Regions from separate parts of the Vreelandella sp. L-15 genome, predicted to be linked through region 3. Evidence: predicted binding sites of a transcription regulator. Region 3 holds the regulator's gene; each other region holds the start of a gene.
What was found. Region 3 encodes FNR, which switches genes on or off when oxygen is low (the NO sensors DNR and NnrR bind a similar motif). Its sites were predicted from a motif close to TTGATNTANATCAA; they were not measured.
Positions count from the first base shown of each region.

Region 1: a site for FNR is predicted at 1,408-1,421, ahead of AC13CY_RS12825 (OmpW family outer membrane protein). Genes of this name have one in related genera too.
Region 2: a site for FNR is predicted at 1,108-1,121, ahead of ubiT (ubiquinone anaerobic biosynthesis accessory factor UbiT). Genes of this name have one in related genera too.
Region 4: a site for FNR is predicted at 1,123-1,136, ahead of hemN (oxygen-independent coproporphyrinogen III oxidase). Genes of this name have one in related genera too.

Region 1 is NZ_JBSXNN010000085.1:36,692-38,893, forward strand. It holds gene AC13CY_RS12820 (YqcC family protein) at 238-570, shown strand; gene AC13CY_RS12825 (OmpW family outer membrane protein) at 689-1,315, opposite strand; gene putP (sodium/proline symporter PutP) at 1,567-2,202, opposite strand, start outside.
Region 2 is NZ_JBSXNN010000027.1:41,216-43,417, forward strand. It holds gene hmpA (NO-inducible flavohemoprotein) at 1-476, shown strand, start outside; gene ubiT (ubiquinone anaerobic biosynthesis accessory factor UbiT) at 534-1,031, opposite strand; gene AC13CY_RS02785 (c-type cytochrome) at 1,313-1,627, shown strand; gene AC13CY_RS02790 (cytochrome c oxidase subunit 3 family protein) at 1,773-2,202, shown strand, end outside.
Region 3 is NZ_JBSXNN010000040.1:92,117-94,318, reverse strand. It holds partial or broken gene AC13CY_RS05220 (tRNA 2-thiocytidine biosynthesis protein TtcA) at 116-472, shown strand; gene fnr (fumarate/nitrate reduction transcriptional regulator Fnr) at 459-1,211, opposite strand; gene hemN (oxygen-independent coproporphyrinogen III oxidase) at 1,269-2,202, opposite strand, start outside.
Region 4 is NZ_JBSXNN010000027.1:31,824-34,025, reverse strand. It holds gene AC13CY_RS02740 (U32 family peptidase) at 1-58, opposite strand, end outside; gene ubiU (ubiquinone anaerobic biosynthesis protein UbiU) at 68-1,063, opposite strand; gene hemN (oxygen-independent coproporphyrinogen III oxidase) at 1,265-2,202, shown strand, end outside.

The DNA.
Region 1 (2,202 bases), on a different contig from region 3:
CTGTCAGCCGCAACCGCTGATTTATCCATGCTTTATCATCTAAGTGGTTAAAAAATGAGCAACTTTGCGTAAGCCGCGTGAGACTAGCGGTGGCGACACCTTTCCATAGTTTATCCACAGCCTCTTGCAGGTTTTCTGTGAATCGGTGAATAACTCCATTGAGCACGCCTTTGAGTGGCAACTTACCCACAGAGTTGGGATAATGAACGCTAAATATGACCAACCCATAAGGTGCTTATGAGCGTCCATCAACAGCTTCAAACCGCACTTCTTGAGCTTGAAGCCGCCATGAAGGTCGCCAACCTTTGGCGCACCCCCATACCGGATGCGGCGGCGTTTACCAGCCAACAACCCTTTTGTATCGATACCATGTCGCTGCCCCAGTGGGTGCGCTATGTATTTATCGCCCGCTTAAAGGCGTTGATTGATGCCAAAGCGGCTATGCCTGCCAAGTGTGACGTCGCCCCCGCCGTTGCGGCCTACCTAATGCAGGAGAAAGCCCGCGCCAGTGATCAACTGCTGGTGGTTAAGGCGGTCGAGCGCGTTGACCAGATCGTCACGGAAAATTAACCACTCGTCGTAAGGCAAGCCACATAGCAGTGCCGAAGTTAATATTACTTAGAATAAAATGCCCAGAGCGTGAACCCTGGGCATTTTATTACATATTGGCGAAGCTAGAGGCTAGAGGCTAGAAGCGGTAGCTTAAACCTGCCATGACCACCATGGGGTCAATCTCGACGGTACCCGCACCTGCGCCATTAATAGAGGCGTCGGTGTCGATGTCTAAGTACCAGGCAGCGGCGTTGAGTGCCCAGTGGTCATCAATGAGCAGATCAACACCCACTTGAGCGGCCGCGCCCCATGAGTCGTCTAGCTCAAGCTCGCCAATGGCGAGGCTCTCATCGGAGAAACGCGTGTAGTTAATGCCCGCGCCCACGTAGGGCTGTACCCGAGAGTCGGTGCCACCCAGCGGGTAGTACTGCAGCGTTAGGGTAGGCGGAAGGTGCTTTGTTGACGCCAGGTTATCACCATTTAATTCAATGTCGTGCTCGAAGGGCAGGGCGGCTAGCAGCTCAACGCCCATTTTGTCGTGGAAACGGTAGCCCAGGGTAAAAGCGAAGTCGGTTTTATCCTGTACGTCGACCGCGAAGGCACCGCCTGCTAGCGAGCCGTTGTCGCTTTTCGGTGCAACCTTGGCGACGCCAACGCGAGTGAAGAAGTCGCCAGCGCCGTAGGCAACGGCTTGGCTGCTAACTGCCAAAGTGGCAGCGGCAAGCCCGGTAGCTAGTAGGGTAGGCAGAGATAGATAGCGCATAGCGTCGCTCCTGACCGATAACATGGTGGGTGAGTGGTTTAAAGTTGTCGTAAACCATATAGCCAGTGTATCGAGCCAACGAGGGAGCGTTATTGACCTAGGGCAAAGAGCTGTGAACTGATAGGTTCAGCGCCTAGCAAGGTAAATATCTGAAGGGGGAAGGGGCTAAAGAAGGGGCTAAAAAAGAGGAGGCTTAACGGGTTAGCTTCAACCCGTTAAGCCTTAGGCTAATTAAGCGACGTTACACTCGTTTAGCGTTCAATATGCTGATACTCGCCAGCATCGGCGGTTATGCTGCTTACTGCCAGGATGGCAATGAAAGAAGCGATAAAGCCTGGGATGATCTCGTAAACGCCAGGGCCACCCATGAAGGAGCCGTTCCAGCCCAGCGCAATCCAGATCATAACCGTGGCAGCACCCACCACCATACCGGCGATAGCACCTGCGCCGTTTGTACGCGACCACATCAGCGACAGAATAATCAGCGGGCCAAAGGCGGCACCAAAACCTGCCCAAGCGTTACTCACCAGCCCCAGCACTTGCGAGTTCGGGTCAGAGGCAATCACGGCTGCGATCAGACCCACTAGCACAACACTGACACGACCTACGGCCACACACTCTTTGTCTGTAGCTTCTTTACGCAGGAACAGGCGATAGAAGTCCTCGGTCAGTGATGAAGATGACACCAGCAGCTGGCTAGAAATAGTACTCATCACAGCAGCAAGCAGGGCCGCGTAGAGGAAGCCGGTGATCAGCGGATGGAACAGCAACTCAGCCAGGATGATAAAGATCGTTTCCGGGTCTTGGACTTCCATCCCATTGCGAACCGCATAGGCGCGACCAAAGATGCCGAGAGAGACCGCACCGATCAGGGAAATAGCCATCCA
Region 2 (2,202 bases), on a different contig from region 3:
TCCACGATGTCTTACAACCCGGCGACACCTTGGAACTGTTACCGCCAGCAGGTGACCTCACGCTGATTGAAGGTGACGAGCCTCTGCTGCTTGCCAGCGGCGGCGTTGGGCAAACGCCCCTGCTTCCCATGGCAAGACATGCCTTGTCCCTTGGGCGGCAAGTCACCTATCTACACGCTGCCCTGGATGCCGACCACCAGGCCTTTAAAGGCGAATTAGAAACGCTGAAGAGCGAGTATCCTCAACGTCTTAAGGCTGTCCGCATTCATGAGCGCGGCAACGAAGCCGAACATATTGGTCGTATCGACCGCAGCTTATTAGCTCACTATTTGCCTGATCTTAAGGCACGCTGCTATTTCGTCGGCCCTCAAGGATTCATGACAGCGATTAACAGCGCTTTGTCCGAACTGGGTGTCGACGAGGATCGCCGACACTTTGAGCACTTTGGCCCCTCGCGCCCCCTCGACGCAGCTTAATAATGGGCGGCCTCGGGATATACCCGGGGCCGCTTGTGAACATTTCAGAAGCCTGGGTCACTCTTTACGCACCAAACGCTCCAGCCCCAATAACAGTTCCCCCAAACACCCTTGTGCAAGGCCTTCCTCACAACCGTCAAGTAGATTCTTGAGCGTCAACCCCAGCTCTGTATCCCCTTCAATGATTAAGCGACGCTGGAAAAACAGGCTGTCGGGATCCTCGCGGCGCGTGGCAAGGCACAAGAATTCACGCCAACCTCCCCGAATGGTTGCCTCGCCTTTCTCGCGACATAATATCAAGCGCTGCGATTCAAGCGTCAGAATTAACGTCACACCCAAATCGGCGATGGTGAGACTAATGCGCCGACCTTCCAAAGCATCGAATTCCCCCTCTGCGAGCGGTATAGCAAAAGTACGGTTGAGTAAAGGTTCCACGAGGCGTCGCTTGATGGCAAAAGGAACACGCGGATCCAGAACACGAATCGCCTTATTAGGGGTAAAAGGCGGGAAAATTGAAAAAGCAGGCGAATGAAAAGATAAAGGCAGCAACGCCATAATAAATACTCCGAGGTAAAGGCATTATCGGCAAATACTAGGTCACTGATGCTAAGCGTTGCTGAGACGTACGATAATGACATGCGTCAAGACTATGTATTGCGCCAGCATTAAGATGCATATAAAGTGTATCTTAATAAAATTATCTTTTTGTAGCGTATTAACACCTCAGTTGTTAGCTAACGTTGCTTCAGCATTACCCCTGCCAGGCCAAGAGATGCGCATTCAAGCATCCAAATTGGAATCATAGCGCCTACGACCATAAAAAAGTGAGGAGAACCATGATGAAACCATTATTTAATGCTCTTATTACCGCCGGTGCTGCCATGGTGTTTTCAGTCACTGCTCAGGCAGAAACTAATGGCGAGGCGATTTATAACCAGGCCTGCATGGCTTGCCACATGACAGGGGCTGCTGGTGCGCCTATTAAGGGTGATAGCGAGGCATGGGAGCCCCGAATCGAAAAAGGCATCGACACCCTCTATGAGCACTCAATCAATGGCTTCAACGCCATGCCGCCTAAAGGTGGAAACATGAGTCTTAGCGACGAAGAGGTACAAGCAGCCGTCGATTTTATGGTTAAAGCTGCTGAATAGACCTACCCGCGATATAGGCAGTCGTGACGAATCGTCCTCGGCCAAAACCATTGACTGGGGGCGTTCAACGTAGCTCGGAAAATACGTTTGGAATTGCCGGGCATCCTTGTGAAACCTGGCTAACCGCTTATAGAGTGGAGGATTAATGAGGCGCGACCTGCCCAATCCCGGCTGGGGGCCGCTTTCAGCCCTACCCGGCAATCCATTGATGTGGGTATTGATACTGAGCGAAATGCTGGTTTTCACCGCCTTCTTTGCGCTCTATGCCGGTCAACGAGCCCTTGACCCTGCACTATTCACTGCATCCCAACAACAGCTTGACCCGATGTTGGGCGGCCTCAATACCCTGGTGCTCTTGACCAGCGGACTATTTGTAGCCTTTGCCGTTGAGGCGATTAGCGCTAAGCGCATACAGCGCAGCCGACAGTGGTTAAGTGCCGCTATACTGTTGGGCGTACTGTTCTGTGTCATTAAGGTTTTCGAGTATACAAATAAGTTTGCTGCTGGAATAACGCCAGAAACGAACGCTTTTTTTGGTTTTTACTATGGTTTAACCGCCTTTCATTTTGCTCACG
Region 3 (2,202 bases):
AAATGAATTTTTTGTATGGCTTGTGTTTGTTTTCTTTAGAAGAAAGAAAATTAAGTGACTGTATTGTAATGCTTTACTCACTCACTCTTCCTCTTTTAAAAAATTTGGCATATAAGGCACCTTAAAAGCCATGCCACCGAAGCTGCTCTCGGATGATGGTAAAAACATCGTGATTCGCCCGCTGGCCTACTGCAAAGAGGCGGATATTGCGGAGTTTTCGAGGCTGATGGAGTTTCCGATCATTCCCTGCAACCTGTGCGGCTCTCAGCCCAATATGCAGCGCCAGGTTGTCAAAGAGATGCTGGCGGAGTGGGATAAAAAACACCCCGGCCGGTTGGAAAGTATGTTCAAAGCGGTGACCAACGTTGCCCCTTCGCAGCTTGCCGACCGTGAGCTGTTTGATTTTGCCGGTCTGGAAGCGAAGCAGGCCGCATTGATGGAAGGGCGCATTCAGGCGTTTAACGTGAGTTAACCGCCTGGGCTTCCTCTTCAGCTAGGGTGATGAGGCGCTGCATATCCAAAATATTGACCTCGCGCCCGGAGACGGCCACCACGTTTTGCTGCTGAAAGCGGCTAAGAATACGGCTAACCGTCTCCACCGCGAGGCCTAGATAGTTGCCCATATCTGCCCGTGACATGGAAAGCCGGAAGCTATAGGGGGAGTAGCCCCGGCGCCGAAAACGGTCAGAAAGTGTAATCAAAAAGCTGGCCAGCCGCTGATCGGCAGTTTTGCGTGACAGTAAACGCATCATCCGCCGGTCGTCTCGTAGTTCCTTGCTCATGCTGCGGTAAAGCTGGCCGCGCAGTTCGGGCAGCTCCTCGGAGAGCGAGTCCAAACGGTCAAACGGAATTTCGCATACCGTGGTGGTTTCCAGGGCAATCACGGTGCCGGGGTAGTGTTCTTCGTCAATCCCATCCAGACCCACCAGCTCGCTGGGTAGAAAGAAATTGGTGAGCTGGTCGTTGCCATTCCCTTCGCTAGTCACCTGCTTCAAGCTGCCAGAGCGCACCGCGTAAACGCTGGTGAAAGGATCTCCTTGGCGAAACAGCCGCTCGCCTTTTTTCAACGGCGAGCGGCGGCGGATAATCGCATCGAACTGGCTCATATCCTCAAGCTCTAGGGCAAGCGGTAGGCACAGCGAGCTTAGGCTACAGGTTTGGCAGCGCGCCTCTTGCAGCAGTGAACGTCGTTGGCTGGCAGGATATGACATGTGGTGCTCCCTTTTTATTAGCCATCATAGGCGCAGGGGGTAGGTGTCTCGATACGCTTATAAAATCTTCGAGTAGCGTTGGTTGCCCTGATGTTGCAGGTGATTATCGAAGGCCATGGCTAAGTGCCGAATCAACAGCCGCCCGGTGGGCGTAGCTTGTAAATAGAGGCCTTGGCGCACTAACAAGCCATCCTGCTCGGCGGTTTTCAACCGTTCAAGAGCGGTTGAAAAGTAGTCAGTGGCATTTATCTGCCAACGCTGGCCTATTGCTTCAAGGTCAATGGCCATATCGCACATTAAGCGCTCAATCACCTCTCTGCGCATTAGGTCATCCTTATTTAAGAGTAACCCTTTTACAGTCGCTAGCCTACCTTCATCTAAGGCAGCTTCATAGTGGGACAGCTGAGTGGGGTTTTGTGCGTAAACGTCGTCTACCCGAGAAATAGCCGACACCCCCAAACCAATCAAGTCGCACTGGGAATGGCTTGAGTAGCCCTGGAAGTTGCGCTGCAGCGTACCGTAGCGCTGTGCCTGAGCCAAGCTGTCCTCTGGGCGAGCAAAGTGATCCATACCAATATGTACATAACCCGCTTGGGTCAGCATCTCAATAGTGGTACGCAAAATAGCCAGTTTTTCATCCGCGCTGGGCAGGTCGGCTTCATTAATACGCCGTTGGGGCGCAAAGCGGGTTGGCATATGGGCATAGTTAAAGACCGACAGCCGTGCCGGGCTCAGTTCAATCACTTGGCTTAGGGTATCAGCGAAGCTTTGCTCGGTTTGAAAAGGCAGGCCATAAATTAAATCGAGGTTGAGCGAGCGAAAACCAAGCCGGTGCGCCTCATCCATCAAGGTTTCAGTGAGCACCCGTGGCTGCACGCGATTAATCGCTGCCTGCACCTGTGGGTTGAGATCCTGAACGCCCAGGCTTAAGCGATTAAAGCCCAGCGACTGCAGGTGGCGCAGGGTAAAGACATCCGCTTCGCGTGGGTCA
Region 4 (2,202 bases), on a different contig from region 3:
CTTGTGTCCAGTAGAACAGTACCGGGCCCAGGGACAGTTGCAGAGTCGGGGTAGACATGGAGAGCTCCTATTTCCAGCGTCGCTCGTAGGCGCCTAAGGTAGTGGTAGCACCTTCGGAAAGCTCGGCAAGGCCAGCCATCCAGGCATGTTCTGGTTGAAAGCGTCCAGGCGCATCTTCAAGACGGTCCAGTGCCTGACGCCAAATGCCGGCTACTTTAGACACATACGCGGGACTGCGCTGGCGGCCTTCAATTTTAACTGCGCTAATACCCAGTTCACGCAATTCGGGCAACAGTTCCAGGGTGTTGAGGCTAGTGGGTTCTTCAATGGCGTGATAGGTCTCACCGCCCACCTCAAAGCGGCCTTTGCACAGGGTGGGGTAGCCTGCGCGTACACCTTCCGCGTAGCGGTCAATAAGCACATTGTTAAGCCGCGATTCTAGACCTTGGGGCGTCTCTTCCCAGCGAACATGTGCCGCAGGTGAGCAGACGCCTCGAGTATTGGGTGAATCGCCGGTGAGGTAGGAAGAGAGGTAGCAGCGGCCTTCCGCCATAATGCATAAGCTACCAAAGGCAAACACTTCGAGTTCCACTGGCGTTTGCTTGGCTAAGTCACGTACCTGGGTGATAGATAACACTCGGGGCAATACGGCACGCGTGATGCCAAAGTGGTCATGGTAGAAACGTAGTGCTTCATGGCTGGTGGCCGACCCTTGTACCGACAGGTGACGAGCCACGTTGGGGTGGCGCTGGGCGGCGTAATCAAGTAGCCCCATATCGGCTAGAATTAAAGCATCGACGCCTAGGTCGGCCGCCTGATCCACGGCGCGGGTCCACTGTTGCCAGCCATCGGGTTGGGGGTAGGTGTTAATCGCGCAAAGTATTCGTTTGCCGCGTTGATGGGCGTAGTCGATCCCTTCGCGGGCGCGCTTGTCGGTGAAATTTAGCCCAGCAAACTGGCGCGCATTCGTCGCATTTTGAAAACCGAAGTAAACGGCATCGGCTCCTTCATCCACCGCACGCTTCAAGGCGGGCAAGTTGCCAGCAGGGCATACAAGCTCCATTGCGAAGACTCCTTAAGATGAAAACCTGAGCATAGTAGTCGCCTATTGTTTGCCTCCCTTTGACTCAGGTCATTATGAGAAGGCTTTCAAAGGGGACGGAACGCCGCAGGGCCATGCGATGGATGCAGGTTTTTTTAAAACGTATACTGTATGAATATTAACCAGCGCTTGCTGCGCCTACCGCTAGAGACTCCGTTAATTATGCAAGACGAGCCGTTGTTCAACCGCCCCCTGGTAGAAAAGTATGACCGGCCAGGACCCCGCTACACCTCCTACCCGACGGCGCCACAGTTTCATGCGGCGTTTGCCGAGGATGACTACCGCAGCGCCGCCGAGCGCAGTAATCAGGCTGAAGAACCAAAGCCACTGTCGGTTTATGTACATATCCCGTTCTGCAAAAGCCTGTGCTACTACTGCGCCTGCAATAAAATCATTACTCATAACACCGAGCGGGCAGCGGAGTATCTTCAGTGGCTAAAGCAGGAGATTAGCGTTCAAGGAGCGCTGTTCGATAGCACGCGACGAATAACGCAGCTTCACCTAGGGGGCGGCACGCCCACTTATCTGAGTAACGCTCAGTTGGGCGAGTTGATGGCGACATTGGATGATGCCTTTCATTTTGCCGCGCCTGAAGAGCGCGAGTTTTCGCTAGAATTAGACCCGCGCACGGTAACCTCCGAGCAGGTGTATGAACTGTTCGCACTAGGGTTCAATCGGTTGAGCTTCGGCGTGCAGGATTTTGATCACGAGGTGCAGCAAGCGGTCAACCGCGTGCAGAGCGAAGAGCAGGTGGTCTCGCTGGTTAAGGCCGCCCGTGACGCCGGCTTTGAATCGGTCAGTGTGGATTTGATCTATGGCCTACCGCTACAGACGGTAGCCAGTTTTGATACCACGCTGAGCAAGATTATTGATCTGCAACCAGATCGCATTGCCGCTTACAGCTACGCTCATTTACCGGAATTGTTCAAGGCTCAGCGATTGATCCGCCCTGAGGATATGCCGCCGCCAGAGCGCAAGCTGGAGCTGTTGGAGCTAACGATCAATCGCCTGACCGCTGCTGGTTACGTCTACATCGGTATGGACCACTTCGCTCTGCCGGATGACGAGCTGAGCGTGGCCCGTGAAAATGGCACGTTGCA